4 regions of the Mesorhizobium sp. B283B1A genome follow, and region 3 is predicted to be linked to each of the others. Evidence: predicted binding sites of a transcription regulator. Region 3 holds the regulator's gene; each other region holds the start of a gene.
The links. Region 3 encodes PhoB, which activates phosphate uptake and scavenging genes when phosphate is short. Its sites were predicted from a motif close to TGTCATNNANCTGTCAT; they were not measured.
Positions count from the first base shown of each region.

Region 1 (7,552 bases), on a different contig from region 3:
GTCTCGACCTATGCCAGTCCGATCGCCGCAAGCCTGGCATTCGCCGCCATGATTATCGTATTCGCGGTGGTAGCGCTGGCTTTCGGGCTGAAACATCGGCGCTGAGATGACCAGGGCCCGGCCGAATCTCAGCCGTTTGGCATTTCAGGTGCCATGTTGGCGCGCTGGCGCGGCACCCCAAGTCCGGTGTCAGGCGGCTCGCCGGCAGCCGGCCTGTTCTCGATCATGTGCAAGGTGCGCCAGCCGCCTAAGCGGTAGTAAGCCGCTGCCAGCACGAGTGAGGTGATCGAGCCGGCCGGAAAGCTCCACCACAGCGCTTCCTCGCCGAGCACGCTGCGCATGAAATAGGCAAAGCCGGTGCGCACGACCAGCACCGAGATCACCAGGATGATCAGCGGCGGCATCACCGCGCCCGTGGCTCGGACCGTGGCGAACAGCACGATGGTGATGCCGAACAGGACGAACGACCAGGATGCGACACTGTTGATGTGGGCGGCGATGTCGATCGCAGCGCTGTCGCTGCTCAGGAACAGGCTGAGGATCGAGCGGTCGAAAAGCCATAGCAGCGCGACGAGGGCGCCAGTCAGGACGAGGTTGAAGCCGACGCCGGAGGCAGCAACCCGGCCGATCCGGTCCCAGCGGCCGGCACCGACATTCTGCGCCGCCATGGAGGAGACCGCGGCACCGATGGCGAGCGCCGGCATCTGGATATAGGTCCACAATTGCGCGGCGATGCCATAGGCGGCGGCGATCTGCGAACCGTAGGAATTGACGATGCCCATCACCGTCAGCGCCGCCGCCGAGATGACGACCATTTGCAGGCCCATCGGCACGCCCTTGAAGACGACGATGCGCAGCAAGGCAGCGTCTGGCCGCAGCAGGGCGAGGTTGGCGCCGGCCAGCCGCAACGGGTGCTTGCGTACATAGAGCACGACGAGGATGGCGATGACGCTCACCGTCTGGCCAATCAGTGTGGAGGTCGCCGATCCGGCGATGCCGAGTTCGGGAAACGGCCCGATGCCGCGGATGAGCAGCGGATTGAGGACGATGTCGAGGACGACCGCGAGCGCCATGAAGATGAAGGGCGTGCGCGAGTCACCGGCACCGCGCAGCACGGTCATGACGAAGGACAAAAGGTTCATCATCGGCACGGCGACGAAGATGATGCGCAGGTAGGAACGCGCCAGCGGCAAGGCGTCGGCCGGGGTGCCGAGCGTGTTCAGGATGGCGTCGACCCAGACCCAGCCGCAGACGGCGAAGATGATCGAGACGAGGAAAAAGAAGGTGGCGCTGGTGCCGACGATGCGGCGCGCCTCGGGCAGGTCGCGGGCGCCGACCGACTGCGCCACCAGGATGGTCGCCGCCATGCCGATGCCGAACACGGTGCCCAGGATCAGGAACAGCACCAGATTGGCGTTGGAGGCGGCGGTCAGCGCCGATTCACCGAGGAAGCGGCCGACCCAGACGGCATTGATCGAACCGTTGAGCGACTGCAGAACGTTGGAGCCGAGCACCGGCAGGGCGAACAGCAAAAGCGTGCGTGGGATCGGTCCGCTGGTCAGGTCGCCGGTCCGCCGGCGCGTGGGCATTTTTTCGTCCATGTCTGGCAATCCGGCGAAGGCTTGATCTTGAGACCGATCCGCGATGATCGCCGATTCAGCGGGACAGGTCGATGCGGTGCCGGAAAAGATTGGCATCGGGTCTTCTGGCGCGCCTCGATCTAATCATGTTCTCAAAGCTTCCGGAATGGGATATTGATCCTGATGGGGGCCGCGTTCCTGTTGGATCTTGCGGTTGAGCTGGGGGGTTCATGTCCGATATTCCGCTGTTTTCCGAGCGCCTGAACCGGCGTGCCTTTCTGAGTGCGTCCGCTTTGGGCGCGGCCGCGATGGCCCTTTCGGCGTGCTCCACGACGGATGTCGCGCCACCGCCGCCGGTGGCCGCCGCGCCGCCCGATGCGGCTTTCGGTGACGCCGCGAGCATGTACGCGGCGCGCACCGACGAGGGCTATCAACTGCCGGCAATCCCGGTCACCAAGCTCGACCCGAAGTTCGTGCGCCAGGTCGTGGCCGACCCGACCGGCGAAAAGCCCGGCACGATCGTCGTCGATACGTCAGAGCACTTCCTCTATCTGGTGCAAGATGGCGGCAAGGCCGTCCGCTACGGCGTCAGCCTCGGCAAGGCCGGTTTCGGCTGGACCGGCAGCGCCGTGGTCCAGGCGAGGAAGAAGTGGCCGGTGTGGACGCCGCCGCCGGAAATGATCCAGCGCCGGCCGGAACTGGCGAAATACAAGGACGGCATGCCGCCCGGCCCGCAGAGCCCGCTCGGCGCCCGCGCGCTCTATCTGTTCCGCGACGGCAAGGACACGATGTACCGGCTGCACGGCACGCCGGAATGGGATTCCATCGGCAAGAACGCGTCGTCCGGCTGTGTGCGCTTCATGAATCAGGACATCATCGACCTCTACAGCCGCGTCAACGGTCCGGCCCAGGTCTTCGTGCGTCCCAATCTGTCGGCCGCCGGCAAGATCATGGCCGTGTCGAGCAGGACAGCCGAGCCGATCGATGCGGGCGTGCCGAAAGACGCGGAGTTCTTGAAGTAAGCGCCTTCGCGGGGTTCCTAGCAAGGCTCGATTATTCGCGGCAGCTCAGGCGGGCGCGCCAGGCCCGCCCGCCTGAGCTGTGATCGCTACTTCTTGGCGAGGCCGGGCAGCGTCACTTGATAGACCAGGAACATGGTGTCGACATTGGCGCCGTCGTCGGCCTTGTAGGGCGCGCCGACCTGGAAACCGTCCTGGGCCAGGAAGTCGTTGTCGTTGGCGACGAACAGGAAATAGTCGTCGGGCAGTTTCGGATCGAGCACGCTTGCCAGCGACATCGCTTCCCATTTTTCCGAGAGGTTGTCGTGGTCGTTCGGCGCGCCATTGTGCAGGCCGAAGCGGCCGAGCTGGGCATTGTCGTTGATGTCGATGAACGGCGTCAGCTTGGCCGGCGTCACCGACGGATCGAGCACACCCTTGGGGGCGACCGGCTTGTCCTTGTCGAAATCCGTGCCGGCGATGTCGGTGGCCGTGGAGACGTCGACGATGCTGATTTCGCGATAGAGCGAGGTGTCGCCCTTCACGCCCTGACCGTTGCCGCTGTCGCGCGCCAGCATCAGGAAGGATGTGTCCGACAACGCCACGATCTCGCTTTGCGCGGCGACCTTGGTCTTGCCCTTGGCATCCTTGAACACCGGCAGCGGCACGACATACTCATGTGCCAGTTTCAGGTGGGCGAGATCGGACGCGTCATAGACCAAGGCCCTGGTGTTCTGCCGCGTCGCAGGAGAATCGCCGCCATCCTGCCGGGTCGCCGACTGCAGCACGGCTATCAGGAACTTGCCGTCCGGCGTCATCGCCATGCCTTCGAGGCCCTGGTTTTTCTGGCGGCCGGTTTCCGGATCCTTGGGATCGGGCTCGGCGGCACCGGGGCCGGGATTGTCGGAGGAGAAGTTCGGTGTCCCCTTGCGCATCGGCACCAGGGCAGCCGGCGGCTGGGTCGCCGACATCAGGCGGCCTTCGCCGGAGAAACGGTAGATATTGGGGCCATATTCGTCGGAGATGAACATCGAGCCGTCGGGCAGTCGCACGATCGCCTCGTTGTCGAGGGCGAGCTTGCCGTTGGTGGCGGCGGGCAGCATCGGCAAGTCGCCGGCGGCGGCGCGCACGTCCGACAGCGGATCGAGGCCGGTGGCGTCGGCGCCCTTGTCGTCGGTGAGCAGCATGCTGTCGGCGAGCGTCGCCTTGACGCCGGTCTGTTCCTGGCCGGTAGCTGGGGCGGCGCCCGGCGCGACGGGGTTAAACTCGATGCCGATCGTGTTGAGGCGCGGGCGATAGTTGGTGGTGCCGGCGACATTGTAGCCGCGGTCCGGCAGCAGCCAGAGCGAGCCCTTGTAGCCGGCAGCGTCATGCGTCCAATCCGATGTGTCGATCGACATGCCGGAGCCCGAGCCGAAGGTTTCGCCGAACTTGTCGCGCTGGGCGGCCGGGATGCGGCCGACGCCGACGAGGCCCTTGTTGACGGGGCCCTTGTTGACGAGGCCGCCGACGGTCGCGGTGCCGTCGGCGAGCGCCGGCGTCAAGGCGGTGAACAAGGCCAGCGCGACGCCAAGCGACGCGGTTCGGTGCAGGTGTTTCATGGACAATCCTCTTTGTGACGAAGCGTGCCGGAGCGGCCGAAAGCTGAAGGAGGCGTCGCCTCAATGATGCCGCGCGCGCCTCCCCGAAAGCGATCTACGGCGTGAACATGATGCTTGCGTGACAGGCGGTGTGTGTCCGCCGGCTTGTTCGTGCCCCAGCAAAGAAGCGCATTCGCGTGACCGAATTGATGGCGCTTTGCCACGCGGAGTTTCGCCCAGTGCGGCAAGTCGACGGCCCGCACTAGACACATATGTCCAGTGCGTCTATGGTGCCGCCCTCGAACAGGGGAGGGAAGCCTTGAAGTCGCACTACCGCGCAGTCGTCATCGGAGGTGGCGTGGTCGGCGCCTCGGTGCTCTACCATCTGACGCGGTTCGGCTGGTCGGATGTGGCGCTGATCGAGCGCGCCGAACTGACCGCCGGTTCGACCTGGCATGCGGCTGCTGGTTTCCATGCGCTCAACGCCGACCCCAATGTGGCGGCGCTGCAGGACTACACGATCAACCTCTACCGCGAGATCGAAGCCGAATCCGGCCAGGACATCGGCCTGCACATGACCGGCGGCGTCAACATCGCCAGCGATCCTCAGCGTTGGGAGTGGCTGAAATCGGCCTGGGCGGTGTTCCAATCGGTCGGCATCGAGACCGCCCGGCTGGTGAGCCCGCAAGAGATCAGAGAACTCTGCCCGATCGTCGATGTCTCCGGCGTGCTCGGCGGACTGCACGATTCCAACGAGGGCCATCTCGATCCCTACGGCACCACCCATGCCTATGCTGGCGCGGCGAAGAAGCGCGGCGCCGACATCATCCTGCGCAACCGGGTCGTCGAGCTAAAGTCGCGCGCCGACGGCCACTGGGAGGTCATCACCGAGCAGGGCACCGTCGTTGCCGAGCATGTCGTCAACGCCGGCGGGTTGTGGGCAAAGCAGCTCGGCCGCATGGCCGGCGTCGACCTGCCGGTGACGCCCATGGAGCATCACTATTTCATCACCGAGGACATTCCGGAGATCGCGGCACTGGATCGGGAAATCGGCATTGCCGTCGATCTCGACGGCTTTTCCTACCTGCGCCAGGAGCGCAAGGGCGTGCTGCTCGGTGTCTACGAGCAGAACCCGAAGCACTGGAACATGGATGGGGCGCCATGGGACTACGGCATCGAGCTCATCCCGGAAGACATCGACCGCATCAGCCCCGAACTCGCCAAGGCGCATGAGCGCTTTCCGTGCCTGGCGACGGCCGGCATCCGCAAATGGGTCAATGGCGCCTTCACTTTCACGCCGGATGGCAATCCGATCGTCGGGCCGGTGCGCGGTCTCAAGAATTATTGGGTCGCCTGCGGCGTCATGGCCGGCTTCAGCCAGGGCGGCGGCGTCGGCAAGTCGCTGGCCGAGTGGATGATTTTCGGCGAGCCGCAGGCCGATATTTTCGGCATGGACATCGCCCGCTATGGCGCCTTCGCCGCCAACCGGGAATATCTCAGGCAGACGACGCGGCAGTTCTATTCGCGCCGTTTCGTCATGACCTTTCCGAACGAGCGGTTGCCTGCCGGCCGGCCTTTGAAACGGCCCGGCGCCTATGACGGCATGAGTGCCGCGGGCTGCGAATGGACAGCGTCGTGGGGGCTGGAAATCCCGGCCTATTTCGCGCCGATGGGTTTTCGCGAGAACACCACGCTCAAGCGCTCCAATGCCTTCGACATCGTCGGCGACGAGGCATTGCAGGTGCGGCGGGCCGCCGGCCTCGTCGATATCTCGGCCTATTCGCGCTACGCGGTGTCGGGGCCAGGCGCCCAGGCATGGCTCGACCGGCTGCTCGCCTGCAAGCTGCCGAAAGCGGGACAGGCGCGGCTCGCGCCGATGCTGGGGCCAGATGGGCGGCTGAAAGGCGACCTCACGGTGATCAACTGGGGCGGCGGCGATTATTGGCTGATGGGCTCCTACTATCTCAGGGAATTCCACATGCGCTGGTTCGAGAGCCACGCGGCCGACGGCGTCACGGTCACCGACATTTCCGACGCGATGAGCGGCTTCCTGCTGACCGGGCCGAACGCGCGCAAGATCCTGGAACGCACCACCCACCAGGACGTGTCCGGCAAGGCGTTGCCTTTCATGGCGTGCGGGGCATTCGATGTCGGCATGGTGCGGGCGCGGGTTGCCCGGCTATCCATCGCCGGCGAACTGGGCTTCGAAATCAGCTGCCCGGTGGCCATGCATGCGACGCTGCGCGAGACGCTGCTTGCCGCAGGCGAAGATCTCGGCCTGGCCGAGATCGGCTATTACGCGCTCAATGCGCTCAGGCTGGAGAAAAGTTTCGGCATCTGGTCGCGCGAATTCACGCAGGGCTACAGGCCTGGCCAGTCCGGGCTCGACCGCTTCATCGCCTTCGACAAAGGCGATTTCATCGGCCGCGAGGCGGCGCTGAGGGACCGCAAGGCAGGCGTCTCGCAACGGATCGTGACGCTGGAGATCGATGCGCTCGACGCCGACGCCAGCGGCTTCGAGCCTATCTGGCGCGACGGAAGGCGCGTCGGCTTCGTCACGTCGGGCGGATTTGGCTACACGATCGGCAAGAGCGTCGCGCTGGCGTTGGTGGACGACGATTCTGCCAAGGAGGAGACGGCGCTTTCGGTGCACATTGTCGGCGTCGAGCGGCCGGCGCGGGTCATCGCGGCCTCGCCCTACGATCCGTTGGGCAAGGCGATGCGGCAATGAGGAGGATTTCCGATGATCGATGAGGCGGCACGTGAGGCCAGGCGCGAGCGCCGGCGCGGACGCACGGGCGAAGCCGGCAGCGAAAGCAGCCGCCGGCCCAACTATCGCTCGCTGAAGAACCCGTTCCTGCCGCAGCCGATCTTTTCGGACGACCAGGTCGCCTCGATCCACGACACGGCGCTGCGCGTGCTGGAAGAGCTCGGCATCAAGGTACTGCTGCCGCAGGCACGCGAGGTTCTCGCCCGCGCCGGTGCCCTGGTCGACCTGGATACCGACATGGTGCGAATCGGCCGCGACATGGTGGCGGCGGCGCTGGCCTCGGCGCCGAGGTCGATCCATGCCCGTGGCGGCGATCCTTCCCGCGATCTGACGCTCGAACTCGGGTCGATGACGTTTCTTGCCGGAAGCGGGGCGCCCAATGTCACCGATCTCGAGCGCGGCCGGCGGCCAGGCACGCTCGCCGCCTTCGAGGAGTTCATCAAGCTGGTGCAGCATTTCGATGTCCTGCATATGCTCGGTCCCTGCGTCGAGCCGCAGGATGTCGACAACCGGTTTCGCCACTATGCCGTCAATCGTGCGCAGCTGACGCTGTCCGACAAGTTTCCCTTCGTGTTCGCGCGCGGCACGCCGCAGGTCGAGGACGGTTTCGAGATGCTGCGGCTG
Region 1 covers NZ_JAIUIQ010000006.1:107,978-115,529, reverse strand. Annotated here, with positions in the region: gene LB577_RS06885 (MFS transporter) at 1-105, shown strand, start outside; gene LB577_RS06880 (MATE family efflux transporter) at 129-1,601, opposite strand; gene LB577_RS06875 (L,D-transpeptidase) at 1,811-2,602, shown strand; gene LB577_RS06870 (esterase-like activity of phytase family protein) at 2,689-4,179, opposite strand; gene LB577_RS06865 (FAD-dependent oxidoreductase) at 4,478-6,889, shown strand; gene LB577_RS06860 (trimethylamine methyltransferase family protein) at 6,902-7,552, shown strand, end outside.
Region 1: a site for PhoB is predicted at 4,287-4,303, ahead of LB577_RS06870 (esterase-like activity of phytase family protein). Genes of this name have one in related genera too.

Region 2 (7,552 bases), on a different contig from region 3:
AGGCAGCGAACTCGACGTCATCGCCGCCGTCTTCATCGGCGGCGCCTCGGCGATGGGCGGCGTCGGCCAGGTCATCGGCGCCGTGGTCGGCGGCTTCATCATGGGCGTGATGAACAACGGCATGTCGATCATGGGCGTCAATGTCGACTGGCAGCAGGTGGTCAAAGGTCTGGTGCTGCTCGGCGCCGTGATCTTCGACGTCTACAACAAGAACAAGGCCTGACAGGAGCAATTCCAGAAAAAGTGCGTCGCGGTTTTCCCACAGGAATTGCGTAGGGACAAAAAAATACCGGGAGCGGGTCGAACCGCTCCAGCAAGGGCAACGAGGAAGGCATACGGGTCACATCGCGGCGCTGCCGGCAACCCGCCGGCATGAAGAAGTTCCCTCAAGGAACCAGGCCCCGCGAGCGCAATCCGAACGGAGAATTTCACCCGTGGCACGGACGACGTTCCGGCCGCGCTTGGGAAGGTTTGCCGCACCGGCAGCCGTGCCAAGGCACATGAGAGAGGATTGATCATGCTGATCTCGCAGATTCTCGACGACGCCGAGACCATCCGTGTCGTTGCCCGCAGCGGCGGCAAGACCCGGATCATCAACGGGGCGCGCAGCGTCTATTCGCTGGCGATGGAGGCTGCCCGCACCGGCACCGGCCTCGTCGCGCTGATCGAGCGCAAGGGACTTGGCGAGACGGTCGATCTCGACGCCGCCTACAAGAAGGGGCGGCTCCTGTCGCCGATCAATCACCCCGATCCGGCGCACCTGCATCTGACCGGCACCGGGCTGACCCATCTCGGTTCGGCCGCGACGCGCGATTCCATGCACAAGAAGCTCAGCACCGACGGCGAGGAGCAGCTCACCGATTCCATGAAGATGTTCCGCATGGGCCTGGAAGGCGGCAAGCCCGCGAAAGGCCAGACCGGCGTGCAGCCGGAATGGTTCTACAAGGGCAATGGCACGATGGCCGTAGCGCCGGGTGCCGCGCTCCTGTCACCGGCTTTCGCCAAGGACGCCGGCGAGGAACCCGAGGTGGCAGGCATCTATGTCATCGGTGACGACGGTGCCCCGTTCCGCGTCGGCTTCACGCTGTCGAACGAGTTTTCCGACCACGTGACCGAGCGCGTCAACTATCTCTTCCTCGCCCATTCCAAGCTGCGCAACGCCTCCTTCGGACCCGAGATCCTGATCGGAGACCTGCCATCGGACATCCGCGGCACGTCACGTATCGTACGCGACGGCAAGACGCTGTGGGAAAAGCCGTTCCTGTCGGGCGAAGCGAACATGTCGCACACCATCGGCAATCTCGAACATCACCACTTCAAATACTCGGCCTTCCGTCAGCCGGGCGACGTGCATGTGCACATGTTCGGCACGGCGACGCTGTCCTTCGCCGACGGCATCAAGACCGAAGCCGGCGACGTATTCGAGATCGAGGCCGGGGATTTCGGCCTGCCGCTACGCAACCCGCTCGAGCTTGAGCAGCCGGTGAAGGTGGCGGTCAGGGCTTTGTGATGGAGTGATCTCCCCCCTTGTGGGGGAGATGGCCGGCAGGCCAGAGGGGGGCGCTGTCCCGTCAGCGTCTCAATCGAAACAATTCTGTCTTCAGGCTATTCCCGGCATTTTGAAGAAAGGCCGCGATCCTTCGCGCCCCCCTCTGCCCTGCCGGGCATCTCCCCCACGAGGGGGGAGATTGGCAGCCTCAATCCCTCAATAAATATCGAAGTCGAAATATTTGGCCTGGATCTTCTTGTAGGTGCCGTCGGCGACGATGGCGTCGATGGCCGCGTTGAGCTTGTCGCGCAGTGCGGTGTCTTCGAGGCGCACGGCGATGCCGGCTTGCGTCTCCGTACCCTTGACGTCTCCAATCATCTTGCAGCAGCCGTCGCTCGCCTTCTTCATCCAGTCGACCAGCACGAACTTGTCCGAGATCACAGCGTCAAGCCGGCCGTTCTGCAGGTCGGTGATCGCTTCCTCCTGGGTCGGGTAGAGCTTTGCCTCCGCGCCTGCCTTGCCATAGACATCCTGGTCATAGGTGGCCTGCGTGGTCGCAGCCTGGGCGCCGACCGTCTTGCCGGCAAGTGCCGCCGGTTCGGTGGAGGCGATGTCGCTGTCCTTCAAGGCGACCAGGGCGAGCGGCGTCGTATAATATTTGTTGGTGAAGGCGACCTGCTTCTTGCGCTCCTCGGTGATGCTCATCGAGGCGATGATGGCGTCGAACTTCTTGGCCTGCAGGGCGGGGATGATGCCATCCCAGTCCTGGGTGACGATTTCGCACTCGACCTTCATCTGCGCGCACAGCGCATTGGCGATGTCGATATCGAAGCCGACAACCTTGCCGTCAGAGGTGATGGTGTTGAACGGCGGATAGGCGCCCTCGGTGCCGATTTTCAATTTCTCGGCAGCCTGCGCCGACAGAGAGCCGGCCGCCATCGCCAACATGGCAGCGCCTGCCGCCGATAGGATCCATTTTGAAATCTGCATTTTCTTGTTCCCCTTGAGCGCCGCATCCCGGCGACCGACAAGCCAGCCAAGCATGATGTGTCAGCGCAGGCAAGTATTTTACCTGGTGGTAATCGGAGCTCAGCGCGCGGCGCGGAAATGCTTGGACAGCTTCAGGCCCTGCGCCTGGTAGTTGGAGCCTAGGTCGGTGCCGTAAAGCGCCTGCGGCCGCTTCAGCATGTGCTCGTAGACCAGCCGGCCGACGATCTGGCCATGGTCGAGGATGAACGGCACTTCGTGGCTGCGCACTTCGAGCACCGCCCGGCTGCCGGTGCCGCCGGACGCCGAATGGCCGAAGCCCGGATCGAAGAAGCCAGCATAGTGAACACGGAATTCACCGACGAGCGGATCAAAGGGCGTCATCTCGGCTGCATAGAGCGGCGGCACATGCACCGCCTCCTGGCTGACGAGGATGTAGAACTCGTCGGGATCGAGCACCAGTTCGCCGGCGCCGCTCTTGTGGATCGGCTCCCAGAAATCTACGACATCCTGCGCGGCGCGCTTGTCGACGTCGACGAGACCGGTGTGATGCTTGCCTCGATAGCCGACCAGCCCATCACTGTCGCCATTGAGGTCGATCGACAGTGCGATGCCACCGCCGGAAATATTCGGCGGTTCGGTGGCGACCAGCATCTCGGCACGGTGCAGTTCATGCAATTCGGCTTCCGAGAGCAGTGCGTTGCCGGTGCGGAAGCGTATCTGCGACAGGCGCGAACCGGTGCGCGCGACGATCGGGAAGGTGCGCGGGCTGACTTCCAGATAGAGCGGACCGTTGTAGCCGGCGGCGATCTTGTCGAACTCGTGGCCACGGTCGGTCATCACACGGGTGAAGATGTCGAGCCGGCCGGTCGAGCTCTTCGGGTTGGCCGAGGCCGAAATCTCCGCCGGCAGCGCCAGGCTTTCGAGCAGCGGCACGATGTAGACGCAGCCGGTTTCCAGCACAGCGCCTTCGGCAAGATTGATCTCGTGCAGCTTCAGGCGATCGAGCTTTTCCGAAACCGTGTGGTTGGGGCCCGGCAGGAAGGAAGCCCGCACCCGCCAGGCCGTGTCGCCGAGCCTCAGATCGAGGCTGGCCGGCTGGATCTGGTCGGCATCGAGCGCGCGCGCCGACTTCAGCGCGCCGGACTGGAACAGCGCCGATATGTCCTGATCGGGAAGAATGCCTGTCTGCCGCAAGGCTGCGCTCCTGGCCGACGATTTTCTTGTCGCACAAACCTCTTAATGAAGCCGGCAATTGACGCAAGCGTGGGACGGGTCTAAAGGGTCGTTATCCCGTGGTGATTTGGCCGGTCGGCTTGCAGCCACGTTAAACAAGTCGCTAAAGGACCGTTGGCCGCAAGGCCGTATGGACCGGTTGCGACTTTCGCGGCCGGTTTTTTTGTGTCTGGAACAAAGCAATGAGCAACAAGAAGCGCGACTGGAAGCCACAGACAGCCCTCGTCCATGGCGGAACCCTGCGTTCCCAATTCGGCGAGACGTCGGAAGCAATGTACCTTACCCAGGGCTATGTCTACGAGACGGCGCAGGCGGCGGAGGCCCGTTTCAAGGGCGAGGAACCAGGCTTCATCTATTCGCGCTACGCCAATCCCACGGTCGACATGTTCGAAAAGCGCATGTGCGCGCTGGAGGGTGCCGAGGATGCGCGCGCCACGGCGTCGGGCATGGCGGCGGTGACGGCGGCGCTCTTGTGCAGCGTCAAGGCCGGCGACCATATCGTGGCGGCGCGCGCGCTGTTCGGCTCCTGCCGCTGGGTGGTCGAGACGCTGGCGCCGCGATATGGCATCGAAGCGACGCTGGTCGACGGCACCGACATCGCCAACTGGGAAAGAGCGGTCAAGCCCAACACCAAGCTGTTCTTCCTGGAAAGCCCGACCAACCCGACGCTGGAAGTGGTCGACATATCGGCCGTCGCGGCACTTGCCAATTCAATCGGTGCGCGGCTCGTCGTCGACAATGTCTTCGCCACGCCGCTGCAGCAGAAGCCGCTGCAGCTCGGCGCCCACATCGTCGTCTATTCGGCCACCAAGCACATCGACGGCCAGGGGCGTTGCCTGGGCGGCGTCATCCTTTCGGATAAGAAGTGGATCGACGAGAACCTGCACGACTATTTCCGCCACACGGGGCCCAGCCTGTCGCCGTTCAATGCCTGGACGCTGCTGAAGGGACTGGAGACGCTGCCGTTGCGCGTGCGCCAGCAGACGGAAAGCGCCGGCAGGATCGCCGATTTCCTGGCCGAGCAGCCGCAGATCGCCCGCGTCATCTATCCCGGCCGTGCCGACCACCCGCAGGCTGATATCGTCAAGAAGCAGATGTCGGGCGGCTCGACGCTGATCTGCCTCGACGTCAAGGGCGGCAAGCAGGCGGCCTTCGCCTTGCAGAATGCGCTGGACATCGTTCTGATCTCGAACAATCTCGGCGATGCCAAGAGCCTGATCACCCATCCGGCGACGACGACGCATAAGAATTTGAGCGACGAGGCGCGCGCCGAACTCGGCATCGGGCCAGGTACGCTCAGGCTGTCGGTCGGCCTGGAGGATACCGACGACCTACTGGAAGACATCGCGCAGGCGTTGAGGGCGGCCAAATAGGCAAGACAGTCCGGTAGGTCCGTCAAACAGGCGCGATCAGGCGCTTGACGGCGTCTCCTCCAGTTCAGCCGCCTTGGTGCGGATGGTCATCGCATTGCCGCGCCAGTCGACGGCGCCGCCGAGCCAGCCGCGCGTCCACATCGCCGGCAGGATTAGGTCGCGCACCATGATCGCCGCGACCATGCGCGGCGACAGGTACCAGCCCTTGGACCAGGCCAGGGCGCATTCCGGAAGATAGAAGGCCGCCAACACGGCAAGCGCGGTTGCCCAGAGGCTGAAGCCGGCGCCTGCCGCCGCGACCAGCGCAAGCGCCAGCGGCACCACAGCACCAGTGAGGATTTCGGGCGCGAAGAACAGCGGGAAGGTGACACGGCGCAGGCGCGCCCAGCGGGCCTGGCGCGACCAGATCTCGCCAAGCGTGCGCCGGCCGAGCGGCTGCTCGAAGGGCGAAGCGACGAGATTGACGCGCAGGCCGAGGCCGTTCACCAGCTTGGTCGCGGCGGCGTCCTCGGCGATCTCGGCCGCCAGCGCGCGAATGCCGCCGCTGGCATCCAGCATCGGCTTGTTCCACAGCATGCTCTTGCCCTGGGCGAAGCCAAGGCCGAGCGCCTCGCCGGCATATTGCCAGCGGGCCTGCAGCGTGTTGAGAAAGGCGCATTCGACCTCGGCCCAAAAACCGTCGGGACGCGAGCCGATTGGCGTCGAGCAGACAAGGCCGGTATCGGCTCGCCACGCCGCCATCAAATGCTGGATGTAGTCCCTGGGCATCAGCACGTTTGAGTCTGCAAGAACGACCCAGTTGTGGCGCGCCGCTTCCCAGCCCTTGACGCAGTTGTTGAGTTTGGGATTGGCGCTGATGCGGTCGTCGCCGATCAAAAGCCGGGCCGGCACTTTGGGAAACCGGGCAATCGCCCTGTTTATCAGTTTGACGACCGGATCGTCGGCATGGGCGACGCAGAAGATCAATTCGTAGCGCGGCCAGTCGAGCGAGAAGGCGCGTTCCAGTGTCTCGTGCGTGAACGGCTCGACACCACGCGATGGTATGACAATCGACACCGGCTGCGATTTGCCGTCGGGCGGGGCGACCGTGGTTCGCCGCTTCAGCTGCGAAGCGGCAAGCGAAATGCTGGCGGCATTTGAGAGAATGAGAGCAGTCGAAAGCGAGGCGGCTATGAGAGTGAGTTCCATCGAGATCTGGTCACTCCAGAAAAGACGGCCGGCTTTGTGGCCGTTTTCAACAGTTCGACAGAGCGTCGAGTCGCCCGCTTGGCGCACACCACCATTGTCCTGTGTCACTTAAATGACATTCTTTGCCGGCACCTGCCTTTCAAGGCCGGGCGCGACAAGACGCGCATGTTGACCTGCCCGCCGGGAGCGCCGAAATTACCGGATCAGTTTGGAGCCGTTTATGTATAGCGCCGTCACGCGCAACATCGAAGTGCAGGTCAGGCCGTTCTACCTCGAGGACCGCTCGGATCCTTCGGAGAACCGCTATGTCTGGGGCTATCAGATAACGATCGACAATCAGTCGGACGAGTTCGTGCAGCTTCTGTCGCGTTATTGGCATATCACCGACGGCACCGGCCGGGTCGAGGAAGTGAGTGGGCCGGGCGTCGTCGGCGACCAGCCTGAACTCAATCCCGGCGACAGCTATCAGTATACGTCCGGCTGCCCGCTCTCGACCCCGTCAGGAATCATGGTCGGCCGCTACACGATGCGCAACAAGCGCGGCGAGACCTTCGACATCGCCATTCCGGCATTTTCCCTCGACCTGCCAGGGACGCGGCGGACGGTGAATTAGCGGCTTTCTCCCCGTTCCATGGAGAGAAAGCCGGTTCCTTCATTGCGCCGCGAATTCCGCCGGGTCGAAGTCATATTGCTTCGAGCAGAACTCGCAGGCGACGTGGATGCCGCCATCCTCGGTGCTGTCCTTGATCTCCTGCGCGGAGAAGCCCTCGAGGATGCCGCGGATCTTGTCGCGCGAGCATGAGCACTGGTCGGCGACGGGAACGCCGCCGAAGACGCGCACGCCATGCTCGTGGAACAGGCGATAGAGCAGCCGTTCGGCGCCGATCGTCGGATCGATCAGTTCGGTCGGCTCGATGGTGCCGAGCAGCGCCAGCAATTCCTGCCAGGAATTGTCGGCCGGATCATGGATCTCCTCGCGCGGATCGCCATCGCCGCCGGGCAGGTCCGGAACGCGCATGCGCTCGGGCGATTGCGGCAGGAACTGCGCCAGGATGCCGCCGGCACGCCACTGCTCGCGCGCGCCGCCAGGGCCGGGCGTCAACAGCTTGGCCACCGACAGCCTGATATCGGTCGGGATCTGTTCCGACTGGCGGAAATAGGTGCGCGCGGCGTCTTCCAGCGTTTCGCCGTCGAGCTGGACGATGCCCTGATAGCGCTGCGTGTGGGCGCCCTGGTCGATGGTCAGCGCCAGAACGCCGCTGCCGAGCAGCGTCTGCTG
Region 2 covers NZ_JAIUIQ010000003.1:172,545-180,096, forward strand. Annotated here, with positions in the region: gene mmsB (multiple monosaccharide ABC transporter permease) at 1-223, shown strand, start outside; gene araD1 (AraD1 family protein) at 518-1,510, shown strand; gene LB577_RS03425 (ABC transporter substrate-binding protein) at 1,706-2,479, opposite strand; gene LB577_RS03430 (2'-deoxycytidine 5'-triphosphate deaminase) at 2,579-3,673, opposite strand; SAM riboswitch at 3,762-3,839, shown strand; gene LB577_RS03435 (O-succinylhomoserine sulfhydrylase) at 3,895-5,085, shown strand; gene LB577_RS03440 (ceramide glucosyltransferase) at 5,122-6,273, opposite strand; gene apaG (Co2+/Mg2+ efflux protein ApaG) at 6,494-6,886, shown strand; gene LB577_RS03450 (Hsp33 family molecular chaperone) at 6,926-7,552, opposite strand, start outside.
Region 2: a site for PhoB is predicted at 6,375-6,391, ahead of LB577_RS03440 (ceramide glucosyltransferase). Genes of this name have one in related genera too.

Region 3 (7,552 bases):
GCCGTCGATCATCATCGGCCTGTTCGTCTACGAATTGATGGTCCGGCCGATGGGGCACTTCTCGGCGATCGCCGGCGCCGTCGCGCTGGCGATCCTGGTCATCCCCGTCGTCGTGCGCACCACCGAGGACATGCTCAATCTGGTGCCCAACGCCTTGCGCGAAGCCGGCACCGCGATCGGCGCGCCGCGCTGGGTGGTCATCCGTTCTGTCGCCTACCGCGCCGCGCTTTCGGGCATCGTCACCGGCATATTGCTGGCCATCGCCCGCATCTCCGGCGAGACGGCGCCGCTGCTGTTCACCGCGCTCAACAACCAGTTCTGGTCGAGCAATCTCAACGCGCCGATGGCCAGCCTGCCTGTCACCATCTTCCAGTTCGCTCTCAGCCCCTACGAGGAATGGCAGCAACTGGCCTGGACCGGCGCACTCATAATTACATTGACGGTTCTCGCGCTCAGCATCTTTGCGCGCAGCCTGACCGGACGCAGAGAGGACAAATGAGCCAGATGTTGTCTCCAGACATGACGATCGCCGCCGAGGCAGCCGCCAAGGCAAAGATCGAGGTCAAGAACCTCAATTTCTACTACGGCCAGTCGAAGGCGCTGAAGGACATCACGCTGTCGCTGCCCGAACGCAGCGTCACCGCCTTCATCGGACCGTCGGGCTGCGGAAAGTCGACGCTGCTGCGCGTCTTCAACCGCATCTACGAGCTCTATCCCAGGCAGACAGCCGAGGGCCAGGTGCTGCTCGACGGCAAGAACGTTCTCGACCGCTCGCAGGACCTCAACCTGTTGCGCACCAAGATCGGCATGGTGTTCCAAAAGCCGACGCCGTTCCCGATGTCGATCTATGAGAACATCGCCTTCGGTGTCAGGCTCTATGAGAAGATCAGCAAGGCCGAGATGGACGGCCGCGTCGAACAGGCGCTGAAGCGCGCAGCACTCTGGACCGAGGTCAAGGACAAGCTCAATGCCAGCGGCCTCAGCCTTTCGGGCGGCCAGCAGCAGCGGCTCTGCATTGCCCGTACCGTGGCGGTGAAGCCGGAAGTCATCCTGCTCGACGAGCCGGCCTCGGCGCTCGATCCGCTGTCGACCGCCAAGATCGAGGAGCTGATCGACGAATTGCAGGCCGACTACACGATCGTCATCGTCACCCACAACATGCAGCAGGCGGCGCGCGTGTCGAAGCAGACGGCCTTCATGTATCTGGGCGAACTGGTCGAGTTCGACAAGACGGAGAAGATCTTCACGTCGCCCCGCGAAAAGCGCACGCAGGACTACATCACCGGCCGCTTCGGCTGATCACGCATACGAGGACCAGGATCATGGCCGAACACACGGTTGCAGCCTTCGATGAAGATCTCGGACAGATCAGCAGGCTGATCAGCGACATGGGCGACCTCGCCGGCTCGATGGTCGGCGGTGCCACCAAGGCGCTGCTGAACTCCGACAATGCGCTCGCCCAACGCGTCGTCTCCGATGACGCGATCATGGATGCGCGCCAGCGCGAGCTGGACGACCGCGCCATCACGTTGATCGCAAAGCGCCAGCCGATGGCCGACGATCTGCGCCACGTCGTCGGCTCGATCCGCATGGCCGGCGATCTCGAACGCATCGGCGACCTTGCCAAGAACATCGCCAAGCGCGTCGGCACGGTCGGGCTCTCCGCCACGCCGCGCGACCTGTCGCACTCCATCGACGCGATGGCGCAGCTGGTGCTGATCCAGGTTCAAGGTGTTATCGAGGAATATGCGGCGCGCGATGCCGCCGCACTGGCCAAGCTGCGCGCCGACGACGAGCGTATCGACGTCAAATACACTTCGGTGTTCCGCGAACTGCTGACCTACATGATGGAAGATCCGCGCAACATCACCGCCTGCACGCATCTTCTGTTCTGTGCCAAGAACCTCGAACGCATCGGCGACCACGTGACCAACATCGCCGAGAATGCGTATTATGTGCTGACCGGCACGCAGCTGCCCGCCAATCGCCCGAAGCAGGACGAAACCGCGATGTCGGCGCCGGCGGCATAGCAGGGGTGACCAGCCGATGATCGCGCCACGCATCATGGTGGTGGAGGATGAGGAGCCGCTAGGGGTGCTGCTCCGCTACAATCTGGAATCCGAGGGCTACCAAGTCGAGGTGGTGACGCGCGGCGATGAGGCGGAGATCCGCCTGCAGGAGAACGTGCCCGACCTTCTGGTGCTCGACTGGATGGTACCGGCGGTGTCCGGCATCGAACTCTGCCGGCGCCTGCGGATGCGGCCCGAGACCGAGCGGCTGCCGATCATCATGCTGACCGCGCGGGGCGAGGAGAGCGACCGCGTGCGCGGCCTGTCGACCGGCGCCGACGACTATCTGGTCAAGCCGTTCTCGACGCCGGAATTCATGGCACGCGTCAAGGCGCTGCTGCGCCGCGCTAAACCTGAAGTGCTGTCCAGCGTGCTCAAGGTCGGCGATATCGTGCTCGACCGCGAATCGCACCGCGTCTACCGCAAGAAGAGCGAGATCCGGCTCGGACCGACCGAGTTCCGCCTGCTCGAATTCATGATGCGCCATCCCGGTCGCGTGTTCTCGCGCAGCCAGCTGCTCGACAATGTCTGGGGCGAGACGATCTACATCGACGAGCGCACCGTCGACGTGCATGTCGGGCGCCTGCGCAAGGCGGTCAACAACGGCCGCATGCCGGATGTGATCCGCACGATTCGTGGGGCGGGCTACGCGATCCGGGAAGATTAGGTTCTTCGGCGCGGAAGGTTAGAAAGTCGGATTTCGTGCTTAAGCCGGATCGCTTTACCTTGGCGATTGGCGAAAACGTCCATTGCTTCGTCATCCACGGGCGGAGCAAGGAGCGAAGCGACGCGGCGTAGACCCGAGGATCCATGCCGCGACTTCGAAGCGTTGCCTCGGCGCGGAATTCTGCTCCGCTGCACTCCGTGGCCAAGGTCGCGGCATGGATCCCAGGGTCTCCGCGACGGAGATTCGCTCCTGCTCCGCCCAGGGATGACGAAGTCGTGAGGCTTTGTCCAACCCACGGATGTTACGATGGCTTCGATTTCACGCCACGTTCTTCCCAGCCGCGCCTGCTCTCGCCTGCACGCCCGGCGCGAAAATTTCCTGGTCGACGAAGGTCAGTGCGCGCATGGCGCAGCCTTCGCGGATCAGCGGCAGTTCGTTAGGCTCGGTGTCGAAAGAGATCGATTTCGAGTGCTGGCCGCCGGCGGTCTGGGCAATCGCCTCGCGCAAGGCCGGCTCGATCAGGTCGAAGGCGGCGGCGCTGACGCCGACAATGGCGACGGGGGCGGGATCGATCAGCGCGAACAGGCTGCCGAGGCCATAGCCGAGTGCCTCGCCGGCCCTGCGATAGGCCTGGCGCTCCGGTCCGTCCTTGTCGCGCGCCGAGGCCGCCAGCGCCCGCATGTCGGCGTCGCTGACGTCGACCGGTTCGGTGTCCTCGCCAAGCTGTCTCGCGTTGCGCCAGATGGCGTAGTTGCCGGCATAGGCCTCGACGCAGCCGCGCCGTCCGCAGCGGCAGAGTGCGCCGTCCGGCCGGTGGATCATGTGGCCGAATTCGCCACCCGACGAGTGGGTGCCGGTGAACAGTTGGCCCTTCAGCACAAGGCCCATGCCGATGCCGTGAGACAGCAGAATGGCGATGAAGTCGTCGCGGTAGCGCTCGGGATCGCGCCAGCGCAGCGCCACCGCCATCATGTTGCAGTCGTTTTCCATGGTGGCGGGGATGCCGAACTCGGCCTCGAATATGTCGGCGAACGCGATGTCGGTCTGCGGCGTGATCGGCGACCACAGCATGGCGCGCGCCTCGGTATCGGTGATGCCCTGGATGGCCAGTGCGATGCGGGCGACGCTGCGGACATCGATGTCGGGATCGTCGATGCGGCGCCGCACGATGGCGACGCATTCGCCGATCAGCGCCTCGCGCGACATGGTCAGCGTGTCCAGCCGGCGCTGTTCCTCCGATATCACCTGGCCGGCATAGTCGATGACGGCGACCGACAGGAAATTCAGCGACAGCACCACGGTCATCACCGCCGCCGCCTCCGGGTTGAGTGTGAGGCCGACCTGCGGTCGACCGCGTTTCAGCGACCCGGCCTCGCTCGGCTTGCCCTCGGTCAGGACGCCTTCGCCGATCAGGTCGGAGGAGATCGCCGAGATGGTCGAGTGGCTGAGGCCGGTGGTGGCGGCGATCTCGGTGCGCGAAGGCTGACCGGCACGGCGCACGGCCGAGATCACCATGGCGCGGTTGCGCCGGCGCAGATCGTCGTGGCGGATTCCGACCGACATGTTCACCCACATCCTCCCGGTCGCCGCGGCCTTTCGTGCCTCCCGAAGGCCGCCAGCGAAGCCGCCAAATACTGGCAGAAGCGCCGCACGCTGTCATTATTTATTCCGGAGCTCGAAAAAAAGTCCGCGGCACCTCAAAATCCATCAGAATCATTGTTGACAGTGTTCCGGCGATGGACCAGTGTTTTTTCGAGGCTCGAAAAAATAGGGCCTTTGTGCCGGCCTTAGGGTCAGTTTGGTCGCGCCATACGCGGCGCAGGGAGGAATATCATGAAGAAATTCACAGCCGCCATCCTGGCGGGTGTCGCCATGTCGCTGACGCTTGCGTCGGTCGCGCAGGCGAAGGACAAGGTCATCGGTGTTTCCTGGTCCAACTTCCAGGAAGAGCGCTGGAAGACCGACGAGGCCGCGATGAAAAAAGCGATCGAGGCCGCCGGCGACAAGTACATCTCCGCCGACGCGCAGTCCAATCCCGGCAAGCAGCTCACCGATGTCGAAAGCCTGATCTCGCAAGGCGCCAATTCGCTGATCATCCTGGCGCAGGACGCCTCGGCCATCGGCCCGGCGGTGCAGAAGGCATTGGACGAAGGCATTCCGGTCGTCGGCTATGACCGCCTGATCGAGAACAAGGACGTCTTCTACCTGACCTTCGACAACAAGGAAGTCGGTCGCTTGCAGGCCAGCGCGGTGTTCAAGGCCAAGCCGGAAGGCAACTACGTCTTCATCAAGGGCTCGGGTGCCGATCCGAATGCCGACTTCCTGTTCTCGGGCTCGATGGAAGTGCTCAAGGAAGCCATCGACAGCGGCAAGATCAAGAATGTCGGCGAGGCCTATACGGACGGCTGGCTGCCCGCCAACGCCCAGAAGAACATGGAACAGTTCCTGACCGCCAATGACAACAAGGTCGACGCGGTGGTCGCGGCCAATGACGGCACCGCAGGCGGCGTCGTCGCGGCGCTGACGGCGCAAGGCCTTGCCGGCACCGTGCCGGTGTCCGGCCAGGACGGCGACCATGCGGCACTCAACCGCATCGCGCTCGGCACCCAGACCGTGTCGGTGTGGAAGGACGCGCGCGAGCTCGGCAAGAACGCGGCCGAGATCGCCTCGCAACTGGCCGACGGCAAGAAGATGGCCGACATTGCCGGTGCGAAGGACTTCACGACGCCTGGCGGCAACACCGTCAAGTCGCTGTTCCTGACACCGGTTGCGATCACCAAGGACAATCTCAACGTGGTCATCGACGCCGGCTGGATCAAGAAGGACGAGGTCTGTGCAGGCGTCGCCGCCGGCAGCGTCGCGGCCTGCAACTGATCCGAAGACGTCAGACAATGAAACGCCGCGGCTGCCAGGCCGCGGCGTTTTTTCAAGAAGATTTGTGTTTCCGCCGCGGGCGGGTAGCTTCCAGGCTCTATTCCGGCATCCGCGTCAGACGGCAAGCCGGCGGGAGGATTTCATGACCGACACGACCTCAAATGCACCGGCCGACACCGCGCGGGCATCGGAACTAGGCGCGGTCGCCCGGTTTCTGAAGGCAACCGAACTCGACACACGCATGCTTGGCATGGTCGGTGCGCTGCTGGTCATCTGGGTCGGCATTCACATCCTGTCGGGCGGACTTTTCCTGACACCGCGCAATCTCTGGAACCTGTCGGTGCAGACGTCCTCGGTCGCGATCATGGCGACTGGCATGGTGCTGGTCATCGTCATGCGCAACATCGACCTTTCGGTTGGCTCCGTCGAAGGTGTGATCGGCATGATCATGGGCGTGGCGCAAGCCGAATTCCTCATTCGCGTCATCGGCTTCCAGCTTGGAGATCCCTGGCTCTGGATCATTGCACTGGCCGCCGGCGTGGTGCTCGGTCTCCTGATCGGCGCATTCCAGGGCTTCATCATCGCCTACCTCGAAGTTCCGGCCTTCATCGTGACACTGGGCGGCCTGCTGGTCTGGCGCGGCATGGCGTGGCTCATCACCAACGGGCGCACGGTCGCGCCGCTCGACGCCACATTCCAGCTGATGGGGGGCGGACCGAGGGGCTCGATCGGCGCCACCGCCAGTTGGATCATCGGCGCCGTTGCTTGCGCGGCTGTCGCTTTCGCGCTGCTCAATGGTCGATCGCAGCGCAAACGGTTCAACTTTCCGCTGCGTCCCGTCTGGGCGGAAACCTTTCTCGGCGTAGTCGCCTGCGCTGCCATCCTTGGCGCGGTGTGGATCGCCAATTCCTATCCGTGGCCAATCGGCATCGTACGCCAGTACGCTCAGCAGAACGGCATCGCCATTCCTGAAAATGGACTGTTCATCGCCCACGGCATTGCCATACCGGTGCTGATGGCGGTCGCGGTCGGCATCGTCATGACGTTCATCACCAAGCGCACCCGTTTCGGCCGCTACGTCTTTGCCATCGGCGGCAATCCGGAGGCCGCCAATCTCGCCGGCATCAACACCCGCTGGGTGACGATGAAGGTGTTCATGATCATGGGTGTGCTGGCCGCGATCAGCGCGGCGATCTCGTCGGCCCGTCTTAACGCGTCGACCAATGCGCTGGGCACGCTGGACGAGCTTTTGGTGATTGCCGCCGCCGTTATCGGCGGCACCTCGCTTGCCGGCGGCTCCGGAACGGTGCTCGGCGCCATGCTCGGTGCGCTGCTGATGCAGTCGTTGCAGTCCGGCATGGTGCTGCTCGGCATCGACTCACCGCTGCAGAGCATCGTCGTCGGCGCCGTGCTCGTCGTCGCCGTCTGGCTCGATACCGTCTACCGCAAGCGGGTCTAGGGAAGGAGAACCATCATGGCCGACAACACCGCTCCCGCATCTGCTCCCGCCGGCACGTCGCTGGTCGACATGCGCAACATCTCGATCGCCTTTGGCGGCATCCGTGCCGTCGACGACGCCTCGATCGATCTTTTCCCCGGCGAGGTCGTGGCGCTGCTCGGCCACAATGGCGCGGGCAAGTCGACCCTGATCAAGATCCTGTCCGGCGCCTACAAGCGCGATGCCGGCCAGATCTTCGTCAATGGCGAGGAAGCGGCGATCTCCAACCCGCGCGACGCCAAGAAATACGGCATCGAGACGATCTACCAGACGCTGGCGCTGGCCGACAATGTCGACGCCGCCGCCAACCTGTTCCTCGGCCGCGAGCTGATGACCGCCTGGGGCACGCTCGACGACGTCGCCATGGAGGCCGAGGCGCGCAAGGTGATGGGGCGGCTCAATCCCCGCTTCCAGCGCTTCAAGGAGCCGGTGATCAAGCTGTCT
Region 3 covers NZ_JAIUIQ010000011.1:54,617-62,168, reverse strand. Annotated here, with positions in the region: gene pstA (phosphate ABC transporter permease PstA) at 1-499, shown strand, start outside; gene pstB (phosphate ABC transporter ATP-binding protein PstB) at 496-1,299, shown strand; gene phoU (phosphate signaling complex protein PhoU) at 1,323-2,030, shown strand; gene phoB (phosphate regulon transcriptional regulator PhoB) at 2,047-2,736, shown strand; gene LB577_RS11700 (ROK family protein) at 3,055-4,299, opposite strand; gene xylF (D-xylose ABC transporter substrate-binding protein) at 4,570-5,610, shown strand; gene LB577_RS11690 (sugar ABC transporter permease) at 5,753-7,069, shown strand; gene LB577_RS11685 (ATP-binding cassette domain-containing protein) at 7,085-7,552, shown strand, end outside.

Region 4 (7,552 bases), on a different contig from region 3:
CGGCTTGAAGAAGCCGGGCTGTCCCATGGTCATCGTCATCCACGAGGAGGTGCGGTTGCGGATATCGCGATAGATGTCGCCTTCGGGCGTATAGGACCAGATCTTGCGGCCCGAGATCGTTTGCCAGAACTGCTCCAGACGCTGGAGGCGGCGGCTTGACTCATTGCCGGCGATGATCGCCGCATTGATGGCGCCGATCGACACGCCGGACAGCCATGTCGGCTCGCAACCGGCGTCGGCCAGCGCCTGGTAGACCCCGGCCTGGTAGGCGCCGAGCGCGCCGCCACCCTGAAACACCAGCGCGATACGGTCGTACTGCGCCGAGATTTCCTCGATGGTGGCGGTGGCCTCCTTCTTGCGGTTGCGTTCAAGCACGGGCTTTCTCCAGCTGGTTGGCGGCGGACAGGCCGTGACCGCCGAGATAGTCGTGAACCACCTCGCCCAGCCCCAGCGTCAGATCGGCTTTGAAGTGAACGGCGGATACGATGTCGAGCACCGGCAGCTTCGCCACGTCGGCCATGACGTGGGGCCGCAGGTCGAGCGCCGCCGGCGCCGTCCAGGCCTCCTTCAGCGTGATATCGGTGAGATAGTAGCGCACCAGCTCGCAGATACGCGGGCTTCCGTCGACATGCGGAATGATCTTGATCAGGAAATTGGGCGCGGCGAGCGCTGCGAGCACGGAATCGTGGTCGGCCTCGCGGTGCTTGTAGCCCATGGTGCCGGTGGCGCACAGAACGCTGCCATAGTGCAGCGTGCCGACGATCACCTCGCCCTCATGGACGATCTTGGGGTTGGCCAGCTTCTTCGGGAAACCCCACAGCTCGCGGCCGCCGGCGATCGGCGCGTCGTCGTCGAGATACATCGAATGGACGTAGCCGCCATGCTGGCCCTTGTAGCGCACGGGGATAACCTGGCCGGTCTCGGTATAGTCGCCGAAGCCGGTCGAGTCGGGCATGCGGATGAATTCGTACTTGACCAACGGCTCGTCGATCTCCAGCGGCGCCGGCACGACCGCCTCGAGCGCTTCGCGTGTCGTGCGGTAGGTGATGATGATGTATTCGCGGTCGAAGAAACGGTAGGGGCCGGGCGGGAAGGACGGGTTGGTCAGCGGCATCGCATAGGCGCGCCTCACGACATTGGCGATTTCCAAGCTGCACCCCCAAGGTTTGTCAGACGAAGTTCTTTTCGGGCAATATTTTCGTCAGGAATGACCGCGCGAATGCGCAAGCGATTATGTTGCACGGCACCATGACAGGGCCGTGTCAGGCTCACGACCATGGTTTCGAACGGGGCGAGGGGCCATGCCGCTGGCGTCGTCTGGCTGTAATCGCATCGACACATGGCTCTGCCATTGTCATGTTGCGACGCACAATTATATCGTCATGTTCCCTCCCACTTCGCGCGAGATCACCATGGGTTCCCTGTCTTCGAAGAATGCCCTCGTCACCGGCTCGACCAGCGGTATCGGCCTGGCCATCGCCCGCGCCTTCGCCGCCGAAGGCGCCAACGTCACCATCAACGGCCTTGGCGATGCCGCCTCGATCGAGCAGGAACGCGCCGGCATCGAGAAGGATTTCGGCGTCAAGTGCCGTTACTCCGACGCCAACATGATGGACGGGGCGGCGGTGAGCGCCATGGTGCACGACGCCGAGGCCGCGTTCGGCAGCCTCGACATCCTGGTCAACAATGCCGGCATCCAGCACGTCGCACCGATCGAGGAATTCCCCGACGACAAGTGGGAGGCGATCATCCGCATCAATCTTCTGGCCGCCTTCTACGCCATCAAGGCGGTGGTGCCCGGCATGAAGGCGCGCAAATGGGGCCGCATCATCAACACGGCGTCGGCGCATGCGCTGGTCGCCTCGCCGTTCAAGTCGGCTTATGTCTCGGCCAAGCACGGCATTGCAGGCCTGACCAAGACGGTGGCGCTGGAAACCGCGCAGGACGGCATCACCGTCAACGCGATCGCGCCGGGCTATGTCTGGACGCCGCTGGTCGAAAAGCAGATCCCCGACACGATGAAGGCGCGCGGCATGACCGAGGAGCAGGTCAAGCACGACGTGCTGCTCGCCGCACAGCCGACGAAGGAATTCGTCACCGTCGAGGAGCTTGCGGCGCTGACGCTGTTCCTGTGCTCGGACGCGGCCAAGCAGATCACCGGCACGACCTTGCCGATGGACGGCGGTTGGACGGCGCAGTAGAGGGTAGCCAGCGCATTCCGTTTGCCGGCTGATGCCCACGGCGTCGGCAGGCAAGCCTTCGGGCAGGACCATGAAAATCATCCAGCTCTCCGATCCGCATCTGATAGCACCTGGCGGTCGCCTGTACGGCAGCGATCCGCTGGCGCGGCTGGACGCTTGCCTTGCCGACATCGGCAAGAACCACGCCGACGCGGAACTCGTTGTGATTTCGGGCGATCTCACCAATGACGGCGAGCGCGCCGCCTATGCGGCGTTGAAGGAAAGACTGGCGGCATTAGTTCCGCCTTGCCGGCTGATGCTCGGCAATCATGACGACCGGGCGCTGTTTTTCGAGATGTTTCCGCAGGCGGCCGCCGAAGGGGGCTTCGTCCATAGCGTTTTCGATGGCAGCCAAGGCCGCCTGATCCTGCTCGACACGCTGGACAGCGGACATGTCGAGGGCAGGCTATGTCAAGCGCGTCTCGACTGGCTGGACCAACGGCTGCAAGAGGCGCGAGACCGGTCGGTCCTCCTGTTCATGCACCACCCGCCGTTCCGGATACACATTCCGGTGCTCGACGAGGCCAGGCTCGCCGGCGCCGATATCTTCCATGACGTCCTGTCGCGCCACGGCAATGTCCGCCACATCTTCGCCGGCCACGTTCACCGGCTGATCGCCGGCAGCTGGCGCGGCATCCCGGTCAGCACGCTGCGCAGCACCAACCACCAGACGGCGCTCGATTTTTCGGAAAGCTGGAGCCTGGGTCACGAACCGCCCGCCTATGCCGTGGTCTTCATCGACGCCGATGGGGTGGTCGTGCATTTCCACGATTTGCCCCTTGCCGGCGGCATCTGATCGAGCTCCGTAGGGCTCTCCACACTGGAGACAGTCCGCTTTCATAGCGGTCGTTAGGGCCATGGACCGGCCTGCTTGTTCCCGGCGTCGGGAAGCCCCGCCGCCGCGCCCGCCTGTCGATATGGGTTCGGCGTGCGGCCGCCATTGCCTGGGGTCGACGTGGCCTCCGCGAAGGCGCGTCAAAAAGCACCGGATTTGGACATTAGTCTTGACAGGAATACAGATGTTCAATACCCGTCAAGCACTTGAACATGGCCTGCACTACGGGAGGAATGAGCGGTATGGCTTCCAATGTTTCATTGACGGGCCTTGCCCGCGATCTCGAGGAACGCGGCAAGTCGGGCAAGCCCATTCGCATCGGCCTGATCGGCTCCGGCGAGATGGGAACCGATATCGTCACCCGCGTCGCGCATATGTCCGGCATCGAGATCGGCGCGATTTCCGAACTGAACCTGCCCGCCGCCAGCAAGGCGGTGGACATTGCTTTCCAGGAAACCGGTCACGCGCGCGAGGTGTCGAACGCGTCGGCGATGACGGCCGCCATGGAGGCCGGCAAGGTGGCGGTCACCAACGACGCCAGCCTGGTCATCGACAATGATCTCATCGACGTCGTCATCGACGCCACCGGCGTTCCCGCCGTCGGCGCCGAGATTGGGCTGCGCGCCATGGAGCACGGCAAGCACCTGGTGATGATGAATGTCGAGGCCGACGTCACCATCGGCGCCTATCTGAAGAGCGAGGCCGACAGGCTCGGCGTCACATATTCGCTTGGCGCCGGGGACGAGCCGTCCTCCTGCATGGAACTGGTCGAATTCGTCTCGGCCATGGGTCATCCGATCGTCGCCGCCGGCAAGGGCAAGAACAACCCGCTCAATATCGACGCCACGCCGCCCGCCTATGAAGAAGAGGCCATGCGCCGGCACATGAATGTGCGTATGCTGGTCGAATTCGTCGACGGCTCCAAGACCATGGTCGAGATGGCGGCGATCGCCAATGCCACCGGGCTGGTGCCCGACAAGGCCGGCATGCATGGCCCGGCCGCGACCCTCGGCGAATTGTCGAAAGTGCTGGTGCCGCAGAAGGATGGCGGCGTGCTGTCCAAGATCGGCGTCGTCGACTATTCGATCGGCAAGGGCGTCGCACCCGGCGTCTTCGTCGTCGCCGACATGTCGCATCCGCGCATTTCGGAGCGCATGGAAGATTTGAAGATGGGCAAAGGCCCGTACTTCACCTTCCATCGCCCCTATCACCTCACCTCGCTCGAAGTGCCGCTGACCTGCGCCCGCGTCGTGCTCTACGGCAAGGCCGATATGGTGCCGCTGGCCAAGCCCGTGGCGGAAGTCGCCGCCGTGGCCAAGAAGGACATGCAGCCGGGCGAAAAACTCGATGCGATCGGCGAATATTGCTACCGCGCCTGGATCATGACGGCGCCGGAAGCGCATGCCGCCAAGGCCATTCCCTGCGGCCTGCTGCAGGGTGGCTCGGTGACGGCGCCGATCAAGAAGGGCGAACTCATCACCTATGCCAATGCGACCCCGGCTCCGGGCTCCAAGATCGCCGAACTGCGCGCCCGCCAGGACAAGCTCGTCTATGGAACCGTTGGAGCCTGACCATGGCTGGATTGAGCAAAGCCGTGGCGGACAGCCGCGCCAACCTGCCCTTCGTCTATCGCCAGTACAGCGCCGAGCAGCTCAAGCAGGTGCTCTACAAGATGTACCTCATCCGCCGCTTCGAAGAGGGCGCGGAGGAGTGCTACACGCGCGGCCTCATCCACGGCACGATGCATTTGTCGATCGGCCAGGAGGCCAGCGCCATGGGCATCTGCATGCCGCTTGGCGAGGATGACCAGATCACCTCGACCCATCGCGGCCACGGCCACTGCATCGCCAAGGGCGCCGAGGTCAAGCGTATGTTCGCCGAGTTCTTCGGCAAGACCACGGGCTACTGCAAGGGCCGCGGCGGCTCGATGCACATTGCCGATGTCGGCAAGGGCAATCTCGGCGCCAACGGCATCGTCGGCGGCGGCATTCCGATCGCGGTGGGGGCAGCGCTCTCCTCCAAGAGGATGAAGACCGGCAAGGTCGTGGTCTCCTTCTTCGGCGACGGCGCCAACAATGAAGGCGCCTTCCACGAGGCGCTCAACATGGCCGCGATCTGGAAGCTGCCTGTCATTTTCGTCTGCGAGAACAACGGTTACGGCATGTCGACGTCGACGGCCCGCTCCACTGCGGTGAAGAACATCGCGGAGCGCGCCGCCGCCTATTCGATGCCGGGCGTCGTCGTCAACGGCAACATCTTCTCCGAGGTTGCCGAGGCGTCCTACAGGGCCGTCGAGCGTGCCCGTGCAGGCGAGGGGCCGACGCTGATCGAATCCAAGACGTACCGTCATCGCGGCCACTCCAAGAGCGACCGCAACCGCTATCGCACCAAGGAGGAGATCGAGGACTGGATGTCGAACCGCGACCCGATCACGCTGTTCGAAAACGAGCTGCGCGAATTCGGCTTCATCGACGACAAGGGCATCGAGGCCATCCGCGATGCGGTGGCGCGGGAAATCGCCGACGGTATCGAATTCGCCAAGGCAAGTCCGTCGCCGGACATCAGCGAGACCGGAAATTATGTCTATACGGAGCAGGCGTGATGGACGCGATGGTGCGTGAACTGAGTTACGCCCAGGCGATCCAGGAGGCCATGGCGATCGCCATGGACATGGACGAACGCGTCTTCCTGATGGGCGAGGATATCGGCGTCTATGGCGGCGCCTTCCAGGTGACCGGCGACTTGGTCGAGCGCTATGGCGCGGACCGCGTGATGGACACGCCGATTTCGGAACTGGGCGGCGCCGGCGTCGCGGTCGGCGCGGCCCTCACCGGCATGCGGCCGATATTCGAATTCCAGTTTTCCGATTTCGCGACGCTCGCCATGGAGCAGATCGTCAACCAGGCGGCCAAGATGCGCTTCATGCTGGGCGGCGAGGTTTCGGTTCCCGTGGTGATGCGCTTTCCCGCCGGCTCCGGCACCGGCGCCGCCGCGCAGCACAGCCAGAGCCTCGAAGCCTGGCTCGGTCATGTGCCCGGTCTCAAGGTCATCCAGCCGGCGACGCCCTACGATGCCAAGGGCATGCTTTTGGCGGCGGTCGCCGATCCCGATCCGGTGATGATCTTCGAGCACAAGCTGCTCTACAAGATGAAGGGCCCGGTGCCCGAAGGTTATTACACGGTGCCGATCGGCAAGGCGGATATTCGCCGCGAGGGCCGCGACCTCACCATCGTCGCCACCTCGATCATGGTGCAGAAGGCGCTCGACGCCGCGGCCGCGCTGGAAGCCGAAGGCATCGATGTCGAGATCGTCGACCTCAGGACCATCCGACCGATGGACAAGCAGACCGTCATCGACAGCGTCAAGAAGACGTCGCGGCTGATGTGCGTCTACGAAGCGGTCAAGACGCTGGGCATCGGCGCCGAGGTCAGCGCCATGATCGCCGAGAGCGAGGCGTTCGACTATCTCGACGCGCCGATCGTGCGGCTGGGCGGCGCCGAGACGCCGATCCCCTACAATCCGGAGCTGGAAAAGGCCACAGTGCCGCAGGTTCCCGACATCATCAGCGCCGCGCGCGACCTCGCGAAAGGGGTTCGCTGAGAGATGCCGACCGAAGTCATTCTTCCCAAGGTCGACATGGACATGGCGACCGGACAGATTTCGCGCTGGTTCGCCGAGGAAGGTGCCCACGTCAAGAAGGGCGATGTCCTGTTCGAGATCGAGACCGACAAGGCCGCGATGGAGATCGACGCACCGGCCAGCGGCGTGCTGCGCGACGTCACCGGCAAGGAAGGTGTCGATATCGCGGTGGGCGCGGCTGTTGCCTGGATCTATGCTGATGGGGAGGCGTATGGGGACAAGGCGCCAATCTCCCCCCTCGAGGGGGAGATGTCGGCGAAGCCGACAGAGGGGATCGTCTCAGGAGGCACCGCTCCTGCGTTGAGCCTGGTCGAACCGACCCCACCCGACCGGCCTGCGGCCGGCCACCCTCCCCTCGAGGGGGAGGGGAAAACCCGCGCGACGCCTTTGGCTCGGCGCTTGGCTCGGGAAGCAGGCATTGCACTTTCCAATATCGCAGGCACGGGCCCATATGGCCGTGTTGTAAAAGCCGACATAGACGCCGCGCTTTCCTCCCCCCTCGAGGGGGAGGTGTCCGCGAAACGGACGGAGGGGGTCGCCTCAGAAGGCACCTCCTTCGCGCCGAGTCCAGTCGGGCCGACCCCAGTCGAGCCGACCCCACCCGACCGGCCTGCGGCCGGCTACCCTCCCCTCAAGGGGGATGGGGACGTGCTGCGGCTGTTCGAGCAAGGCTCCTACGAACTCGTCCCGCACGACAATATGCGCAAGACCATCGCGCGGCGCCTGGTCGAGGCCAAGACCACCATCCCGCATTTCTATTTGACGCTCGATTGTGAACTCGATGCACTCTTGGCATTGCGCACGCAGATCAATGCGGCGGCGCCGATGAAGAAGACCG
Region 4 covers NZ_JAIUIQ010000009.1:948-8,499, forward strand. Annotated here, with positions in the region: gene LB577_RS09425 (patatin-like phospholipase family protein) at 1-375, opposite strand, end outside; gene LB577_RS09430 (acetoacetate decarboxylase) at 368-1,150, opposite strand; gene LB577_RS09435 (3-hydroxybutyrate dehydrogenase) at 1,413-2,201, shown strand; gene LB577_RS09440 (phosphodiesterase) at 2,272-3,036, shown strand; gene LB577_RS09445 (NAD(P)H-dependent oxidoreductase) at 3,318-4,646, shown strand; gene LB577_RS09450 (thiamine pyrophosphate-dependent dehydrogenase E1 component subunit alpha) at 4,649-5,677, shown strand; gene LB577_RS09455 (alpha-ketoacid dehydrogenase subunit beta) at 5,677-6,675, shown strand; gene LB577_RS09460 (pyruvate dehydrogenase complex dihydrolipoamide acetyltransferase) at 6,679-7,552, shown strand, end outside.
Region 4: a site for PhoB is predicted at 1,312-1,328, ahead of LB577_RS09430 (acetoacetate decarboxylase). Genes of this name have one in related genera too.